DNA from 3 places in the Brevibacillus sp. FIR094 genome. Region 2 is predicted to be linked to each of the others. Evidence: riboswitches for the same ligand, from Rfam matches in the RefSeq annotation. Region 2 holds a riboswitch; each other region holds the start of a gene.
What was found. Region 2 has a riboswitch for cobalamin ahead of ACQ5DJ_RS04630 (energy-coupling factor ABC transporter permease). Riboswitches for the same ligand answer to the same signal wherever they lie in the genome.
Positions count from the first base shown of each region.

Region 1: another riboswitch for cobalamin. It lies ahead of ACQ5DJ_RS26645 (helical backbone metal receptor); the one in region 2 lies ahead of ACQ5DJ_RS04630 (energy-coupling factor ABC transporter permease).
Region 3: another riboswitch for cobalamin. It lies ahead of ACQ5DJ_RS20700 (ABC transporter substrate-binding protein); the one in region 2 lies ahead of ACQ5DJ_RS04630 (energy-coupling factor ABC transporter permease).

Region 1 is NZ_JBEAES010000045.1:10,514-16,934, reverse strand. Features, by position in the region: gene ACQ5DJ_RS26670 (manganese-dependent inorganic pyrophosphatase) at 143-1,075, shown strand; gene ACQ5DJ_RS26665 (hypothetical protein) at 1,127-1,297, opposite strand; gene ACQ5DJ_RS26660 (MerR family transcriptional regulator) at 1,435-2,193, shown strand; gene ACQ5DJ_RS26655 (pyridoxamine 5'-phosphate oxidase family protein) at 2,247-2,825, opposite strand; gene ACQ5DJ_RS26650 (MBL fold metallo-hydrolase) at 2,994-3,941, shown strand; cobalamin riboswitch at 4,090-4,239, shown strand; gene ACQ5DJ_RS26645 (helical backbone metal receptor) at 4,396-5,391, shown strand; gene ACQ5DJ_RS26640 (FecCD family ABC transporter permease) at 5,393-6,421, shown strand, end outside.
Region 2 is NZ_JBEAES010000004.1:123,476-129,896, forward strand. Features, by position in the region: gene ACQ5DJ_RS04620 (GerAB/ArcD/ProY family transporter) at 1-658, opposite strand, end outside; gene ACQ5DJ_RS04625 (quinone-dependent dihydroorotate dehydrogenase) at 810-1,901, shown strand; cobalamin riboswitch at 2,035-2,228, shown strand; gene ACQ5DJ_RS04630 (energy-coupling factor ABC transporter permease) at 2,373-3,137, shown strand; gene ACQ5DJ_RS04635 (energy-coupling factor ABC transporter substrate-binding protein) at 3,134-3,418, shown strand; gene cbiQ (cobalt ECF transporter T component CbiQ) at 3,415-4,206, shown strand; gene ACQ5DJ_RS04645 (energy-coupling factor ABC transporter ATP-binding protein) at 4,209-5,057, shown strand; gene ACQ5DJ_RS04650 (hypothetical protein) at 5,114-5,278, shown strand; partial or broken gene ACQ5DJ_RS04655 (DIP1984 family protein) at 5,560-5,694, opposite strand; gene ACQ5DJ_RS04660 (hypothetical protein) at 5,808-6,302, shown strand.
Region 3 is NZ_JBEAES010000025.1:6,623-13,043, forward strand. Features, by position in the region: gene ACQ5DJ_RS20685 (RidA family protein) at 1-442, opposite strand, end outside; gene ACQ5DJ_RS20690 (ABC transporter ATP-binding protein) at 628-1,443, opposite strand; gene ACQ5DJ_RS20695 (FecCD family ABC transporter permease) at 1,440-2,498, opposite strand; gene ACQ5DJ_RS20700 (ABC transporter substrate-binding protein) at 2,523-3,542, opposite strand; cobalamin riboswitch at 3,710-3,909, opposite strand; gene ACQ5DJ_RS20705 (M24 family metallopeptidase) at 3,923-5,017, opposite strand; gene ACQ5DJ_RS20710 (alpha/beta fold hydrolase) at 5,142-5,912, shown strand; gene ACQ5DJ_RS20715 (ABC transporter permease) at 5,972-6,421, opposite strand, start outside.

The sequences.
Region 1 (6,421 bases), on a different contig from region 2:
TCACTTCGCCTCCCATTTATTTCCGAATGATCTTCAAAACCTTATTTCCAACGATCGAGTTTGAACCTATAATGTATCTTGGGCATATCCTCTAAGCTATGGTATAATTTTGACGCCAAATTACGATTAAGGAGTATGGATGATGGAAAAAAAATTAATCTTCGGTCATAAAAATCCAGACACAGATTCCATTTGTTCAGCGCTTGTGTACGCTGACTTGAAAACAAAACTGGGCGCGAATGTAGAGCCTGTACGCCTGGGTGTAATCAGCAGCGAAACAGCATTTGTGTTGGATTACTTCCAAGTAAAAGAGCCGCGCCTCGTAGAAACAGTGGCGAATGAAGTAAATGAAGTTATCCTTGTAGACCACAATGAGCGCCAACAAAGCGCGAATGATATTGAGCAAGTGCAAGTGGTAGAAGTGATCGACCATCACCGTATTGCGAACTTTGAGACGAGCAATCCTCTCTACTTCCGTGCAGAGCCGGTTGGATGCACCACAACCATTTTGAAGAAAATGTACAAAGAAAACGGCGTAGACATTCCAAAAAAGATGGCGGGCTTGATGCTTTCCGCGATCATTTCGGATACACTGCTGTTGAAATCCCCAACTTGCACGGAGCAAGATGTAGCCGCAGCACACGAGCTGGCTGAAATCGCGGGTGTTGATTTGCAAGCATACGGTCTGGAAATGCTCAAAGCGGGGGCAGACCTGAGCGACAAAACAATCGCACAACTGCTCACATTGGATGCAAAAGAGTTCCAAATGGGCAATGCGAAAGTAGAAATCGCGCAAGTAAATGCGGTGGACGTAAATGATGTCCTTGCACGCCAAAGCGAACTGGAAGCGGCTATGAATGCAAACATCGCTGAAAAAGGTTTGGACTTGTTCGTGTTTGTTGTAACGGATATCTTGAATAACGATTCTGTTGCGATTGCTCTTGGCAGCGCAACTCAAGCAGTAGAAAAAGCGTACCAAGTAACATTGGTGGACAACAAAGCTGTTCTGAAGGGCGTTGTCTCCCGTAAAAAGCAAATCGTACCGATATTGACTGATACATTCCAAGCGCTGTAAGAAATAAGAATGGCTGCCCATGCACAAGTTGCGGGCAGCCTTTTTCTATGTTTACATTCCTTGGCTAGGGTTGTTGTGCATCTGGAACAAGGTTTGCTGGTTATAAGCATCGTCACTGTAATGGGTGATGGCATGTTTATCTCTCGCTTTGAGACTGAGTAGCCCTGTTAATCCCCATCCGGCACCGAGCATGGCTACAATGAAACCGAAGACATAGAGCATCTTAAGTCCCCCCTTGTATGGCTTTCTCTATATTTTAGCAAATTATGCAAATAGAGTAACGCTAATCTTTTTATGAAAATGTGTTTGACATTGACGGTCCGTAAATGTGTACGATCAATTTGTCAGGAGGAATGAACATGGAATATACGGTGCAAAAGCTAGGACTCCTGGCGGGTGTCAGCACCCGGACGCTCCGATACTACGATGAAATTGAACTTCTCAAGCCGGCGAGAGTCAATTCGTCAGGGTATCGCATTTACGGACAGCAAGAGGTTGATCGATTGCAGCAAATCCTTTTTTACCGCGAGCTGGGTGTGAGCTTGGAGGAAATTAGGGAGATCCTGGATTCACCAACCTTTGATGCTGACCTGGCACTACGGGAGCACCGCGAGAAGCTCCTGGAAAGGCGAGCGCAATTGGATGCGTTAATCGCCAATGTCGATTTGACATTAGCACAAAGAGAGGGGACCAAAACGATGAGTGACAAACAAAAATTTGAAGGCTTCAAGCAAAAGCTGATTGACGACAACGAGGCCCAGTACGGAGAAGAAATTCGCTCAAAATATGGAAGTGACCAGGTGGACAAATCCAATCAGAAAATCAAAGGAATGACCGAGCAGGAGTACGCTGCACTTGAGCAGTTGAATGAAAAACTGCATGAGACGTTGGCACAGGCTTTTGCGACGGGAGATCCTGCTCATGAGCTTGCCCAAAAAGCAGCCGATCTTCACCGTCAATGGCTTAGTTTTTATTGGGACAGCTACAGTAAAGATGCGCACGCAAGTGTTGCCCAGATGTACGTCGAAGACCCGCGCTTTACCGCTTACTATGACAAGGAACAGCCTGGTGTAGCCGAGTTTCTGAGAGATGCAGTGGTCATTTATACGAGTAAGTAAAGAGATTTCAAAAAAAGAAGCTGCGAGTAGGGCAGCTTCTTTGCGTTTTACTTTTAGTTGTCCCCTCCTACTGCGGGGAAAAGCTTTTGTCCCAATGGGGTTGGCAATCCATCCATGCTTACTACGTTGTTTTCCTTTTGATAATCAAGCAGTTCTGTCTCGTCTTTAGCCAAGGTCCATTTCTGAAGGGTGTCGCGTTCTTTTGTATAGAAATAGAAGGGGATAGCCCAGCCGCAAGAGGTCTTTACTTCCATTATGTTGACGGTAATGATTTGACGAGCACCGGGCAGAAGCGGGAAGTCTTTTACGAGCTCATCCCACCGAGGCGTATCTGGGAGAATAACCGTTCCTTTGCCGAAAAGGCGCATGATGAGAGGGGGGCCTTCAAACGCACAGAACATGAGAGTTATCCTGCCATTTTCCTGCAGATGAGCGCTGGTTTCGTTCCCACTTCCAGTCAGGTCTAAATAGGCGACCTCGGTAGGCGATAATATGCGAAAAGAATCGTACCCTTTCGGTGAAAGATTCACGTGACCATCTGTGTCCATAGGAGCAGAGGCAACAAAGAACATCTGTTGCTTCTTGATAAACTTCTCATGCTCAGGTCGTAATTCAGAAAAAAGTTGACCCATTTTAGCACCCCTCCAGCTAATGGAATTGTTTTTGCTGCCCTTAGATTACCATGAAAATATGAAGATTTTGTGTGACTTATCCCCAATCCGTTCGAAATAGATGGTAAAGTGTAAATATTCACGCAACAAAATAACAACACGAGACTTTTGAAAAGGAGGAGTATTTACATGCAATCAACAGAGCCAATTTATTTAGGGGAACGCATTCATTTAATAGACGGTTTCGATATGGGCTGGGCGGAACGTACGGGGACGTATGTGATCGCGGAAGAGGAGCTCACGTTGGTAGAAACAGGGCCAAGCCCCTCCGTCCCATACATCAAGGCCGGTCTCGCCAAGCTCGGTTATACGCCCGAACAAGTAAAATACATCATCGTGACGCACATTCACTTGGATCATGCAGGAGGAGTAGGACTGTTTCTGAAGGATTGTCCAAACGCAAAGGTCGTTGTCCACCCGAAAGGTGCACGTCATCTCATAGATCCGAGCCGACTGATCGCAGGCGCGAGAGCGGTGTATCATGATGATTTTGATCGATTGTTTGATCCGATTGAGGCTGTTCTCGAAGAGCGGATTTTGATTCGCGGAGACGGGGATACACTAAAGATCGGAGAGAATTGCGCATTGGAGTTTCTCGATTCCCCAGGTCACGCCAATCATCACTTCAGCATCTACGATCCAGTAAGCCGCGGCATGTTTACAGGTGATACGGCAGGTGTGCTCTATCCACAGCTAAAAAAGGATGGCATACACCTCGTGCTGCCATCTACTTCGCCGAATCAGTTTGACCCGGATGCCATGTTAGCGTCTCTAAGCCGTTTTGAAGCGTGCAAGCTGAGTCGGATTTACTTTGGTCATTTTGGGATGTCAGAGCAGGCAGATGACGTGTACCACCAAATACGCGAGTGGCTCCCCGTGTTTGTGGCGGAAGGAGAGACAGCGCTAGCTGCTGGACAAACATATGATGAGCTGTCTCGCACTTTATTTGAACGAGTTACTGATCATCTACAGTCACAAGGAATCAGCAGTGACCACGAAGTTTTCGATGTACTCAAGCTCGATTTGCAAGTATGCTCCATGGGTATCTTAGATTATTTGCACAAACGAGGGGTATAGTCTGCCAAAAGCGTTACATTTGCCTGAACCTTTTGTTCAGGCGTTTTTCATTTTTAGCAGGCAAGAAAGTATTGGCTTATGTGTTTGTCATTCTTTTTTCATTCAAGGAATGCTATGATGTAGGATGAGTCATGGACTGTGACAATTTCAAACGTAACAGCAAATAGGTGCCTCTTCTTTTTAACGAAAAGATCGGGTGAAAAGGGAAGTCGGTGAAAATCCGACGCGGTCCCGCCACTGTAATTCGGCTCGTTCCTCAGCCGTAAGCCAGGAGACCTGCCTGTTTGTTTTAGTGCCTGTTGCCTTCGCGGAAAGGATCGGCCTATTTCAGGAAGCAGACCATCTTTGTCTGTTTGCCCTGAGGTGCCGACCCTTTGATTTCCGAATGGAAGCAAGGGTCGATTTTTTTATTGGAAGGAACAGTCAATCAGACATGAGAAAGGAAGTTCTACATATGAAACGTTCATTTCGATTCATGATCCCACTACTAGTTGCGGCTAGCCTCGCAGGTTGTGCGGGTAACGATAACAGCCAGCCAGCACCTGGTGGACAAACAAGTGCACCGCAGACAGCACCGCAAGAGAATGCAGACGAGCAGCCTGCCAAACAAACAAAGTATCCATTGACAGTCACGGATGCGACAGGAAAAGAAGTAACCTTTGCAAAAGCTCCTGAGCGAATCGTCTCAACATCACCTGCGGAGACAGAGATTTTGTTCGCATTAGGCTTGGAAGATCGGATCGTAGCTGTCTCAGACTATGATGATTATCCAGATGCGGCGAAGGCAAAACCGAAAATTGGCGGAGTCGTCAAACCAAATGAAGAAGCCATTCTTGCTCAAACGCCGGATATGGTCGTCGGTGGGATTTCGATGGAAAAGCCAGTGGCTGACAAGCTCAAATCTCTCGGAATGCCAGTCTACATTACCCATCCGACAAAGATGGATGACATCCTAAACAATGTTTTGGCGATGGGAGTTATCACGAACAGACAGGAACAAGCCGAAAAAGTCGTCGCGCAAATGAAGAAAGACATCGCGTACGTTCAAGAAGCAGTGAAAAATGTAAAACCGGAAGACAAGAAAAAGGTATACTTGGAATTTTCCCCAGGCTGGACAGTCGGAAAAGGCGAATTCATGGACGAACTCATCACGCTGGCTGGAGCGACAAATATTGCTTCCGACACCGAGGGATGGAATCCGATTAGTGAAGAAAAGATTTTGCAAAACGATCCAGACGTTATTTTGTATGCGAGCGGAATTACGGATGAAAAGACTGGCGTCAAGCTGGAGGATATGATCGCCAAGCGTAATGGCTGGGATAAAATGAAGGCGATCCGTGAAAAACAAATCTTTGGCATGGACCAAAATATTTTGTCCCGTCCTGGTCCGCGTATTACACAAGGCTTGATCGAAGTAGCCAAGGTGATTTACCCTGACTTGGTGAAATAAAATGAAGAAACGATTGTTCATATGGGGAGGAGTCAGCTGTCTCGTCCTTCTGGCATCAATAGTTATCAGCATCTCGATGGGGGCGGCGCAACTCCCCCTTTCGCAAGTATGGCTTATCCTGCTCCATCAAATCCCTGGCTTGTCTGAGTGGATCACCGTAACGTGGCCGGAGTCATCTGAGCAAATTGTCATGAAGGTTCGTTTTCCACGCGTTGTATTGGCTGTCTTGATTGGCGCCTGCTTGTCACTTGCAGGAGCGGGCTTTCAGGGAGTTTTGCGCAATCCGCTTGCAGATCCGTTTACGATGGGCGTGGCATCGGGTTCTGCGGTCGGAGCAGCCTTCTTGATCCTTTTTGGCTTGCAAATCACCTTTTTGGGTGCATGGAGCACGCCTGTCGTCGCTTTTCTTACAGGATTGCTCAGTTTATGGATCGTACTCGGACTCGCGAATACGCAAGGAAAGCTGCAAACAGAGACGCTGATTTTGTCTGGTGTCGTGGTGCAGGCTTTTCTCGGCTCGCTCGTTTCGTTTATGGTGTCCCTATCCGACCAGACGGTAAATGAGATCGTGTTCTGGCTTATGGGCAGCCTGTCGTTTCGAGGGTGGGCCTTTACGTACGTCTTGATTCCGTACTTAGTTATAGGTGGAATGGTGCTTGTGAGCTATGCGCGTTCCTTGAACCTATTTGCGTTGGGGGAGCGGCAGGCTGCGCATCTCGGCGTCCATGTGGATCGAACGAAGTTAGTGGTTCTGGTCGTCTCGACCCTCCTGACTGCAGCGGCGGTATCTATCGCGGGAATTATCGGGTTCGTTGGCCTGGTGGTACCGCATCTCGTCCGATTGCTGGTTGGTCCTGACCATCGTATTTTACTCCCGATGGCTGCGATCTGCGGTGGTATTTACGTGCTGTGGGCCGACACTCTTGCCAGAATGCTGCTGAGTCCAACGGAAATCCCGCTCGGAGTCGTGACAGCATTTCTGGGAGCACCGTTTTTCGCCTATTTATTGAAGCAAAATAAACGCTTTAGG
Region 2 (6,421 bases):
GCATGACCAAAAAGTGTACGAAGCGCAATGGTTTACGTACGTGAGGTTGGAGCAATAGCAGCAGGAACATCTCTGAAATACCGCCACCTACATAGAGCATCCCGTGAAAAAGAGGAGGATACCCATGCTGGAAAAGTGGCAACAAAAGACTATAATCCTTTTTAGGAATATTGCCAAAAGCGACGAAAAATCCGAGCAAAACCACGACGGGCAGCAAGATTCCAGCTGTGATTCCTACGGAGGTTATTCCCCCAATAGCAGCGAGTATACATAGGCCCATTAAGGCTAATGCAGTCACCCACTCTGGTGTTCGAGGCAAGTAGTTGACGGTCGTCCATGTCTGGGTATCGATCAGATTCGTTAGTGCCATCATGTACAAGCAAATCATGATTGGAACGAGCAAGAGATTGCTAACGATTTTTCCTGATCGTCTCGAAAGCCATTCTTGCACCGACCGTTGCTTCATATTTCGGTTAACCACAAACAGCAAGTACGCCCAGAAGGAAAAAGGGATACCAGCAAGTAACACGCTCAACCAAGCATCTCTTCCGGCTTTACTCAATAAGAGGGGGATGACGGTTACGTGGTTCGTAATGCCGATCGTCAGCATCATCACCATAATGGCTTGACCAATCCCGATTTTTCCGTCCACTTTCATGAAAGACTTATCCCCCTGTGCGTGGTGGTGCTGTTAGGATTTGCCTGCTTGCTTGGAAATATGTATCACGTATAAAGGTTACATCCTCCCGAAAAAGTATGGTATTCTACTATGAGGTAAAAAGGTAGAAACGGAGTAAGGAGTGCAGCCGATGTATCAACTCATACGAAACTATCTGTTCAAGCAAGATGCGGAAGAGATACACGAAAAGACAATTGGTGCCTTAAGGCTGGTGGAGGATTCTGCTCCAGGCAAAAGCATCCTGAAGATGATCTATCAAGTAAAAGACCAGCGATTGGAGAACAAGCTGTGGGGACTGACGTTTCCGAATCCAGTCGGACTTGCAGCCGGTTTTGATAAAAATGCCGAAGTCTATCATGCATTGGGTGCTCTTGGTTTTGGGTTTGTAGAAATCGGGACGTTAACGCCGCAGGGGCAGCCAGGCAATCCGAAGCCGCGTTTGTTCCGATTGCCGGAACATCAAGCTGTCATTAACCGGATGGGTTTCAACAATCACGGTGCGTATTTGGCTTCCCAGCATTTGGTCGATTACGCGTACTCAGATGTCCCGATTGGGATTAACATTGGGAAAAACAAAGTAACGCCGAATGAAGAGGCGGCCATCGACTATAGCAAATGTATGGACATGCTCTATTCATACGGTCACTATTTCGTCATTAACATCAGTTCTCCGAATACCCCGAATCTGCGTGACTTGCAGGAAACAGAGAGCTTGCGTCATTTGGTGCGGGCTGTAAGGGAAAAGGCGACTGAAATGGAAGCGCGTTCCATCAAGAAAAAGCCGATATTGCTGAAAGTAGCACCAGACATGTCGGATGAGCACATGCGCGATGTTGTTCACGCTGCTGTTGAAGAAGGCATTGCCGGAATTATCGCTACCAATACGACACTGTCACGCGAGGCAGTTTCCGGACATCGATTTGCCGAGGAAGCGGGTGGCTTGAGCGGAAGACCTCTTACGGAGCGTTCCACTGCTTGGGTGAAGGAGATTTATCAAGAAGTAGGAGACAAGGTACCAATCATCGGTGTCGGAGGCATTTATAACGGTGAAGACGCCTACGCGAAAATCCGAGCAGGAGCCAGTCTCGTTCAGGTGTATACGGGGATGATATATCAAGGCCCAGGTATCGCCAAGCAAATTAACAAAAAGCTACTCAAGCTCATGCAGCGCGATGGTTTTAAACATATTAGTGAAGTAATTGGCGTAGACGCAAAAGAATAGATAGAACAAGTACGCATAGGTCGATGGCTCCGTTGTTAGTGGGTCATTGGCTTATGCGTTTTTGCTTATATTCTTCCGATTTATGTAGTGATCCGGTATAATGATGTGGGACAAACATGAATTGTCTGTCAATTACATATTGTCGGCGTTAGGTGCCTTTATGTGACGCATAAAGGGTAACAGGGAATCGGGTGAAAGTCCCGAGCGGTCCCGCCACTGTAACCAGGGAGCTCTCTTTGAGAAGGAAACCACTCATTTTCGTATGGGGAAGGACAAAGAGCGTATGGATCTGGAAGCCAGGAGACCTACCTAGTAGCCACACCCAGAAAACCTTCGCGGAAAGGAGCGGTGAATACGAGGCAGTGAGGCTGTGTAGTCAGTCTATTGTTTTGTGTGCACATCTCGTCCATTGATGGATGGGATTTTTTTATTTGTAGGATAAGAACGAAAGTCAGTGAAGGAGGAAGGAACATGAATCGATCTCGTCTCGTATCTACTTGTCTGATGATCGCGGGCTTTGTCCTGTATTTCCTGCTCAATGAACCAGAGACAGGACATGCGATGCACATCATGGAAGGGTATTTGCCATTATCCTGGGCCTTATTTTGGTGGGCTGTCTTCTTGCCATTTTTTATTCTTGGGATTCGCTCGATTAACAAGATTGTAAAAGAACATCCCGAAATGAAGCTCCTTATTGGTGTTGCAGGAGCGTTTGCATTTGTTTTATCTGCACTGAAAATCCCTTCGGTTACAGGCAGCAGCTCTCACCCGACTGGAACGGGCCTTGGCGCTATTATGTTTGGGCCTTTTGCGATGTCTGTGTTGGGGAGCATGGTGCTCTTATTTCAAGCCTTGCTTTTGGCACATGGAGGTTTGACTACGCTAGGGGCAAATGCTGTATCCATGGCAGTAGTAGGACCCCTGGTGGCATACGGAATCTATCGGTTTATCATGAAAGTGAACGGAAGCCAACGTCTGGCTGTTTTTTCGGCGGCTGCCTTGGCTGACCTCGCTACCTATGTGGTGACTTCAATTCAATTGGCACTCGCATTCCCAGCTGAATCTGGTGGAGTGTTGGCCTCGTTTGCCAAATTTGCAGGAATTTTTGCATTCACGCAAGTACCGCTCGCAATCAGTGAAGGTCTGTTGACCGTTCTTGTTTGGAACTGGTTATTATCTTACAACGCAAAAGAGCTTACACAGCTTCGTTTGCTCAAACGGGAGGAATCGCTGTGAAAAAAGGATGGAACTGGCTTTTACTCTTGGGGGTAATCGTACTGGCGATTGTCCCGCTGTTGCTGGTGCAGGATTCGGAATTTGGTGGCGCAGACGGTGTGGCGGAGGAAGCGATCAAGGAAATTGCTCCGAACTACGAACCGTGGTTCCAGCCACTGATAGAACCGCCAGGGGGAGAGACGGAGAGCCTATTGTTTGCGGTGCAGGCGGCGTTGGGAGCGGGAGTGGTTGGCTACGCTGTGGGCTTGTACAAAGGTCGGTTGGATAAGCGGAAAAAATGAACGGGCTGCAGATTGATTCTCTCTCTTATCAAAGCAGGCTGAAACATCTGCCGCCAGCTCATAAGCTATTGCTGCCGAGTGCATTGTTACTGCTCGTCTTGGTGGGACATGTATGGATGCAGATGGCTGTCGTTATCTGGATGACGGTATGGGTAGTGGTGTATGCCCGTATTCCTGTCCGTATCTATTGTGCCTTTATGATTGTGTCGCTATCGTTTTTCGTGGCGGGGCTCCCTGCCCTATTGGTAGAAGGGGCGAGAGCAGGAGAAGTCCATGTCCAGATCGCGGCAGCATGGGACGTGGGTTCGTATGTGCTCTATGTGCCGATGTCATCATTCAGTAAAGTTTGGATCTTATTTTGGCGTACCATAGCGAGCTTATCTTGCTTTGCTTTCATTTTGTTTACCGTGCCGTTTGCCGAAATCTTGCAGGTGCTTCGCCGACTTCGTATGCCTGTCCTTGTGACTGACTTATTAATGATCATGTATCGGTTTATTTTTGTGTTAGTAACGATTTCTCACCAGCTATGGATTGCCCAACGTTCGCGCGGAGGTCATCGAGGCTTCCGCGCGACGCTTCGGGATGCAGGGGTTCTCGTTGCGCAATTGTTTGTCAGAGCGATGCGCAAATACGAAGCCTTGCACAAAGGAATGGCGGCTAGAGGCTTTGGGGAGAGCATGCAGGTGCTCGCGTTTCATACCCATGTTCGTTCGCGACGCTATGAGTGGGAGTCAATCGCAGGCTGTATGCTGCTGGTACTGCTTGAGTGGTGGACAGGAGGTTGGTAGTAATGACATCACGGTTGTTGGAGTTCATCGATTTGCAGTACACGTATCCGGGAGGGCGGGGACCCGTCCTGTCCGGGCTGTCCTTATGGATTCCAGAGGGGAAAAAATGTGTCCTTTTGGGGCGAAACGGCTGTGGGAAGTCGACCTTGTTCTTGCATGGGAACGGGATCATCGAGCCACAGCAGGGACAGGTGCTGTGGAAGGGGAAACCGCTAGTCTACAAACGAGCCGCACTGCTAGAGATGACGCAAAAGGTAGGCTTGGTCTTTCAAGATCCCGAGCATCAGCTGATCGCAAGCACGGTCGCGGAAGATATATCCTACGGTTTATGCAACCAAAAGCTGCCTACGGATATAATCCGGGCAAAAGTAGAAAAGGTGATGGATGCCTTCGGGTTGAGAGAGCTGGCAGAAGCTCCGATTCATCATTTGAGCCTGGGACAAAAACGGCGCCTGGCACTCGCAGGGGTCATGGTCATGGAGCCAGAGCTGTTGCTGTTGGACGAGCCTACTGCGTATCTGGATCGCTATCAGACTAAAAATTTGCTGCGGGAGCTCGATACCATTCACCGGCAAGGAACGACTGTTTTGATGGCGACACATGATATGGATATTGCCTTTGAATGGGCGGAATGGATTTGTATCATGGATGAAGGCAGGCTTGTTTTCGCGGGAGATCCGCAGGAGGCATTGGAAAATAGAACGATGCTGGAGAGTCTTCATCTGGGTATGCCGGTGCTCGTTGATGTGTGGGAGGCACTGCCTGAGCAGTGGAAGCGGGAACTTGGCGGAAATATTCCACGCTCGCTCGACGAGCTGCGAAAAATGCTCAGTGTTCAGCGGGTGTGGTGAATGGAGTGGTGGCTTTCGGGCAAGCTAACCCCAAAAAGCCATGGAGGTACGCTGATATGGAACAAGACTCTGTCATGAGTACATCAGTCCCGAATCACCAGGAAAAAGGAATTTCACGCAAGGTGAAGGACGAACTGATGTATCAAGTATTGGAGAAAGAGATGACTACCGTCGAGCAGGAAAAGAAGATAAAAGATGATTATTTAAAAGGAAAAGCGTAAATTTGCGCCAAAAAGCCCTTCTCGCCACATCAAGGCGTGAAGGGTTTTTTACATGGATTGATCCCCGTACCCACCCTCGTCTGTCAGGCAAAATCAACACACGGTAGTTACAATACTACGTACACATTACTCATGTCACATTACTGGGCGTCTTATGTAAGAGAGGGATTTGAACCCTCAGGGTGGCCCCTCGACCCTGCCGGAATTTTCAACATTAGCCCTGTTGAAGGGGGACGTGTTCGCCTTTTACAGACAGACTACCGACTTCCATGCCTCTTACGTTAAGCTTCTTGCAGTTCTGTTAACCAGTTGAATTGTTGAATGCTTGCATCCAATTCCCGGTACTGTTTAGACAGCTCATCGACTTGCTTTTGCAACTGGCCAATATTTACGGTCGAGCAAATCTTGACCTCTGAGCGGCTATAGCGGAAAAGTTAAGAAGATTTGCGCGGATTTTGTAGGGATATGTCCAATCATCACGAATAACGTAAAGAAGACACTTACTTACAATGGGAGAAGTGATGAGGTTGTGATTTCAACTTTGAATAAGACGCTATGCGTTCAACAACTCGTAGAAAAATTAAGAGACAAGCAGCTTCTTCATGTACCAATCGCTGATCTTCAAGAATCCAATAAAGCGTTGTATGAATACGTCAATCAGCTCAATGACTCGATTGCGATCATTCCGACCACGATTAATTCTGTCATTACAGGAGTCATCCGTTTCCAGGAAGGGTACTTTATAACCTTGGGCATGCTCATTTGGAAAGACGCCAACAAAAAAGGGGCGTTCAAAGAAGGGACATTTCTTTTTTACAAGCATGACGCTCATGATTCGATTGAGGATTGCGTCCACATAACCAATTCCATCGAAAATCACAATCTGATGGAGAGCTTGTTCTTTGCGTGCTGCGAGAGCAAGGATGGCGATTCCGTGCTTTCCTATTCGCATATCGAGCATGCGATTACATACGGAGAGCTATATCGTGACATGAAGACCAAAATCAAAAAAGGGTTTGCGTAATTGCTGCAAAACGAGAATGTTTGATTGACGGAAAAACTTTACATGACATGTGACGAGTGATATACTGCTATAAATTTTAAAATTTTCCAATTGAAGAGGAGTTTACCTATTCCATGATG
Region 3 (6,421 bases), on a different contig from region 2:
TCTCAATTTCGATCGGGTTGTTAAACGGAAGAACAGATGTACCAGCTGCCGCTCTCGCATGGTTACCCGCTTCACCAAAAATTTCGATGAGGAAATCAGAAGCTCCATTAATCACCCGGGGCTGCTCGTAGAAATCAGGGGCGCTGCTGACGAGTGCGAACAGCTTGACAATTCGTGTGATTCGATCCAAATCACCAATCTCGCTTTTCAAAATGGCTAGCAGATTTAGAACCGTGACCTTTGCAGCTTCATAGCCCTGCTCGATGGTCACATCCGTCCCCAATCTTCCCAAATACATCGGGCTTCCATTTACGTAGCACCCCGCACCAGATGTATAAATAACATTACCAGTCTGTACACATGACACATAATTCGCCATGGTTGGAGGAACTGGCGGCAACTCATACCCTAACTCTTTTATCCGCTGCTCTACTTTGGACATAAGGCGATCACCTCGTCATCAATTTCATTCCTTCCTTTAACCATACTATTCTGCAAATTCTTATTCAACAATTTTTTGTATGGTAAAAAAATTATTTGAAATTCAATTATCGTCCTCTTAACAAAAAAGGACGCCAGCTAGGCATCCCCTCCTATGAAAATCAAAGAAACTCAACTCCGCCGTCCCTATCCATTGGCCCCACTCACGACCTTCTGGACAGATGGCTTCACACGGATCGCGTCCGAGTAGAAATACACATGTTTTTTGCCTGTTATGGGATGGGTCGTCACTTCTGTCTCTACTCCGAAAACATCCCGAATCAGCGTGGGTGTCAAGACTTCCTCTGGCGTCCCAGATGTAACGATTTCCCCCTCATAGATCACGTACAGACGATCACAGTACATCGCTGCGATATTGAGATCATGCAACGAAGACAAGACCGTAATTCCCAGCGTTTTGACCAGGTCCATAACCTGTAATTGGTATCGAACATCCAAATGATTCGTCGGTTCATCAAGGACAAGAAACTGAGCTTGCTGCACCAAAGCTCGGGCAATCAGCACCCGCTGCTTCTCCCCGCCCGATAAACTGAAAAAGCTACGATCGGCATATGTATGCATCCCTACCCGCTGTAGTGCATCTTCACAAATTCGAACGTCTTCTGCGTTATCGGACTGAAACAGCCGTTTATGCGGAGCACGTCCCATATTCACAATTTCGTTTACCGAAAAATCGAATTCAATAGAGGACTCCTGCCGTACAGCCGCCATACGCTGAGCGTTTTGACGTGAAGTTAACTTGTATACATCATCGCCATCAAGCGAGATCCATCCCGAACGCGGCTTCAATACGCGATAAATGCTTTTTAGCAATGTGGACTTCCCACTGCCATTCGGCCCGATCAGCCCCACAAACTCTCCAGAGCGTACCTCCAGACTGACGTTGCGAAGGATTCCCTTTTTCTCCAGTTCGACCGATATATTCTCAACTAACAAATTCATCGTCCGCTACCTCCAAAGGAATAAGAACTCCGCAACATCAACCAGATAAAGAATGGACCTCCACAAAGCGCTGTCAAAATACCAATCGGCAGCTCTTCCGGTGCAAATGCGAGCCTAGCGACTACATCAACCCAGATTAGAAATATCGCGCCAAACAAAGCGCTGACAGGCAGGACACGTCTGTGATCTGATCCGACCATCACACGGACGATGTGGGGCATCATTAATCCGACAAAACCGATTGATCCCGCAATGGACACGATCACCCCTGTGAGCAGTGCCGTGATCACCAGGAGAAGCTTGCGGAATTGTACCGTATTGACCCCCAATGTCCCCGCTGACTCCTCGCCCATCAACATCGCATTGAGCGAGCGGTATTGGGCCATTAAGACGATGAGGCAGATGACAACAATCAATGCAGGGATCGTCAGGTACTCCCATTTCCCGCCAGCCAAACTTCCACTTAACCAAAACAGGACCGTCCCAATTCCATGCTCATTCGGCGCTGAAAAAACTAGGAGACTGGTAATGGCCGACAAGATCGCAGATATCGCAATTCCGGCCATGAGCAGGCGTACCGTTGAATTTTGCCCACCGATACGGGATAGCGTAAAAATGAGAATGATGGACACAAGGGAGCCTGTAAAAGCGCCAAAGGATAGCGCATACTGCCCGTACATGCTGAATGCTCCGAATATAATGACCGAGGTCGCTCCTACGGAAGCGCCTGAAGATACACCTAACACATACGGGTCAGCCAGGGAGTTGCGAACCAACGACTGGATCGCTACCCCCACGACAGACAGACCTGCGCCAACGATCGCCCCCAAGAGTACACGTGGAAAGCGAATATCCCAAATAATCGTTTGCTCCCCTTTGGACCAATCCACTTCAATCCATTGGGTGAACATCGGAATTTTCGATAAGGCGATTTTCCATACCGTTGTCGGTTTAATCTCCACAGAGCCATACGTAACCGCGAATGTAATCGAGAGAAAGAGTCCGACCAGTAAAGTGATGATGATATAAGGTAACTTGATCTGTTGCAGTGCCATTCCCTCCCTTAAAAGGGGCGTACTTTATTTGAATTGATCCGGGTAGAGTCCTTCCGCCAAAATTTTCAGCGCAATCGGTGCTCGAACGCCTTCAGAAGCAGCAGACAGTGGCAATACAACCAGTCGTTGATTTTTAATCGCTGGAATATCCGCCAGTTCTTTTTTGGTCAAAAGGAAATTGCGTTTTTGATCAACAGTTCTGTCACCGTAGTCTACAACAATAATCACGTCCGGATTACGACTCACTACTTGTTCCCAGCTGACCTCTGCCCAACCCTTTTGAATGTCGTCAAAAATGTTCTTGCCGCCAGCAGTCTTGATTAAGGACGTCATGTAGTTGTTGGCTGCTGTGAATGGTTTATCTTCCCCGTTGTCGTACACGAACACTTTAAGTGGCTCGTCTACCTTGCCAATTTTGCTAATCGTTTGATCCATTTCACTCTTCATTTTATTGATCAATTCATTGGCTTTGTCTTCCACTCGGAAAATGCGTCCGATGTTCGTAATATCCGCGAACACATCGTCGATCGTTGGTCCAGGCTTGCTTGACGATTCTTGCAGGTACGATTTGATGCCGACCTTCTCCAAATCCTGCATCGATCCTACGCCCTTTTCGCCGAATCCACTTTTCCATCCGGCGTATACGAAGTCTGGGTTCGCTGCCAGCAGCACTTCTTTCGTAGGATACTTGTCAGACAGTACCGGAACCTTGTCGTAATCTGCTTTTAACTCTGGAAGGATTTTATCGTCTAGGTAAGCAGTTCCGGCCATTTTATCAGCCAGGCCCAATGCCAGCATGATCTCGGTTACGTGTTGGTTTAATGTCACGGCACGCTCAGGTGCTTTTGGATACGTCATTTCAATGCCATTATTCGTTAGTGTTACAGACTTGCTCTCTGCAGCTGGTGTAGCTGTTTGTTCTGTTTTGGCTGGAGCCTGTGTTGTCGTAGTGGAGCCGCATGCCGAAACCAAAAGCATGGCAGCTGTCATGATGCCGAAAGTTAGTCCTTTCATTACTGTATGTGTTTTGTTTGCTTTAAACATCTGTAATCCCCTTTTCTGTATGTAGATGATGAGTTGAACCAAATCCCACAAAAAAAGCACCCCCCATTTCAATCGGGAGGTGCATGACAAACGTAGACATAGCTATAAGCAGGCCCAAAGGCGCCTATCATAGACTACTTCTACATCTGTCCCATCCTCGTGGGTCGATTGTATATGATCGCATGGCAGGTCTCCTGGCTTACGGATCAACACACCCAGCTACCTTCCCATTTTTTGTCTCGCAAAAAACAGTGGCTATTCGCTAGGCGCTCCTCGTTACAGTGGCGGGACCGCGCCGGTTTCTCACCGGACTTCCCTTTTAAGCTGACGGCAAATGCCATCTAGCACCATTCGATACTTATTCAATTTTTACGATTTATTCATTCGTTGATAGAAGTCAGTTTTTTCGGGAACTGCGTGAGAATTTCAACGCCCGTTTCCGTAACCAATACATCGTCTTCAATCCGCACTCCGCCTACACCCGGCAGATAGATGCCTGGCTCGATCGTAAAGACCATCCCTGGACGAAGCACTTCTTGGTTCTGGCTGTGAACAGATGGATATTCATGTACATCCATCCCAAGTCCATGCCCAAGACGGTGCATGAAGTATTCTCCGTAGCCTTTGGCGGTAATGACATCGCGCGCAGTTTTATCCAAATGCGCAAAGGTCACACCCGGACGAATCTCAGCAATTGCCGCTTCGTTGGCAGCCAATACTGTCTCGTAAATTTCTTGAAGTTGGGCACTGATCTCGCCTACAGCAAAGGTACGAGTAATATCGGATACATATCCGTTGGCTGCTACCCCGATATCAAACAAAAGCAAGTCGCCTTCTTGCACCTGGCGCGTTCCTGGTTTCCCGTGTGGCAGTGCCGACTTCTCCCCTGCCAATACCATGGACGTAAAGGATGGACCTTCGGCACCCAAGCGCTTCATCTGGAATTCCAGCTCAGCTACGATTTCTGTCTCGGTCATGCCTGTCTTGACTTTTTTCAGGGTCTCCCGCAAGGAATCCTCAACCAACTGAACAGCGTGCTTCAAACGATCCACTTCATCAGCAGATTTGATCAAACGCATTTCACGTAGTGGCTCTTCCACATCCACATAGCTCGACGCCAGAACAACTTGTCCAAGTGCTTCATAGCGCTCGACAGTCATATGACTCTTCTCAATACCGAGCTTCGTCAAGTTCGCTGGCAAGACTTGCTTGAGGATTTCATACGGGTTTTGGATATCCGTATGTGTATGGATATCTTGAACGAACGAAGCCTCTGCCGCTGCCTCACGATCAAGAGCAGGTACAATCAAAGAAGGTTTTCCCTCAGCAGGAATAACGAGACCCATAAACCGTTCATGCGGGTCTGTAAAAAATCCGGTCAAATAGTAGACGTGCTTGGGAGAGGTAATCAACACCGCGTTCAGCTCTTGCTCTTTCAAAAATGTGTGGAGCTTCGAAATGCGCTCTTGAAACAACTTCTTCACCCTGCTTTCACCAAATATTCTATTGCGAGAATACCATTACTCCATCAAAAAAAGAAGAGTTCAATTGAAAAATCTACTTCGGATCGGACAACCTAAGGGTGGGGTGAAAACGAAAATGGAACAAATACTCGTCCATCAGGATGGCAAGCAGTTTGCCTTTCACATATCGGGAAAAGGCCAGCCGTTATTGTGTATCCATGCACCATGCATCGGCTCTATCAATTTTGTTTATCAACAAACACTCGCGGATACATATCAGCTCATTGTCCCTGATTTGCCCGGACATGGCGACAGTTCACCGATGGAGAAGCCCTTTTCCATTGGGGAGTTGGCAGAACAGCTCCATAAGCTAATCCCGTCACTCGGCATTGAACGTCCCTTTATTTTGGGGTACTCCCAAGGTGCTTCTATCGCCCTTGAATATTGTCTTCGCTATTCGGATGCTGTAAAAGGCGCCATACTCGTGAGCGGCTTTTCCGAAGTGAATGACCTGTATTTACATGGACGATTTTGGATGGGGCAGGCATTGTCGATGCTTCACGGAGTTCCTCTTCTTGCCCGCTCGATTGCTTCCTCACATGTAAATGACCCAGAAATGCGGGAAAAATGGACGGCGCACGCCTCCCAAACAGATCCCACGAGCCTGAAATACCTTTACGCTGCTGGACATCGTTATCAATGTACGGAGCGTCTGGGCAACATCCAGCTTCCGATTTTACTTGCCTATGGCGAACAAGATCAACGGATGCACCATTATGCGCAGATGCTTACCATGAAGTTGCCAACAGCAAAACTCGAGATGATCCCTAACGTGAAGCATCAGATCGTCACGAAAGCTGCTCCTGCTTTCAATCAGTTGTGCCGCACCTTTATGGAAGAAGGATAAATAAGAAAAGACAGAAGGTCGGATACCTACAGCCCCTTCTGTCTTTTTTTCCATTTTGACTAACTCTTCATCCGCGGGTCGAGTGCATCGCGCAAGCCGTCCCCGATTAAGTTAAAGCCGAGAACTGTCAGCATGATAGAGAGCCCCGGAAAAATAACAGTCCATGGTGCTTTTTGAATGTACTGACGTGAATCAGCGAGCATTTTTCCCCATTCCGGTTCTGGCGCCTGTGCTCCCAGTCCGAGAAAGCCAAGTGCCGCTGCTTCGATAATCGCTGTTGCGATCCCCATCGTCCCGGTCACAATGATTGGTGCGAGGCTGTTCGGCAAAATATGCTGCATGATAATCCGGGAATTTTTCATCCCGATTGCCCGTGCGGCCATGACGAATTCTTCTTCCTTCAAGCTCAATACGCGGGCGCGTACCAAGCGACCAAATGTCGGAATATTAATAATCGCAATCGCAATCAAGGCGTTTTGCAAGGAAGGACCCAAGATGGCAACGACAGC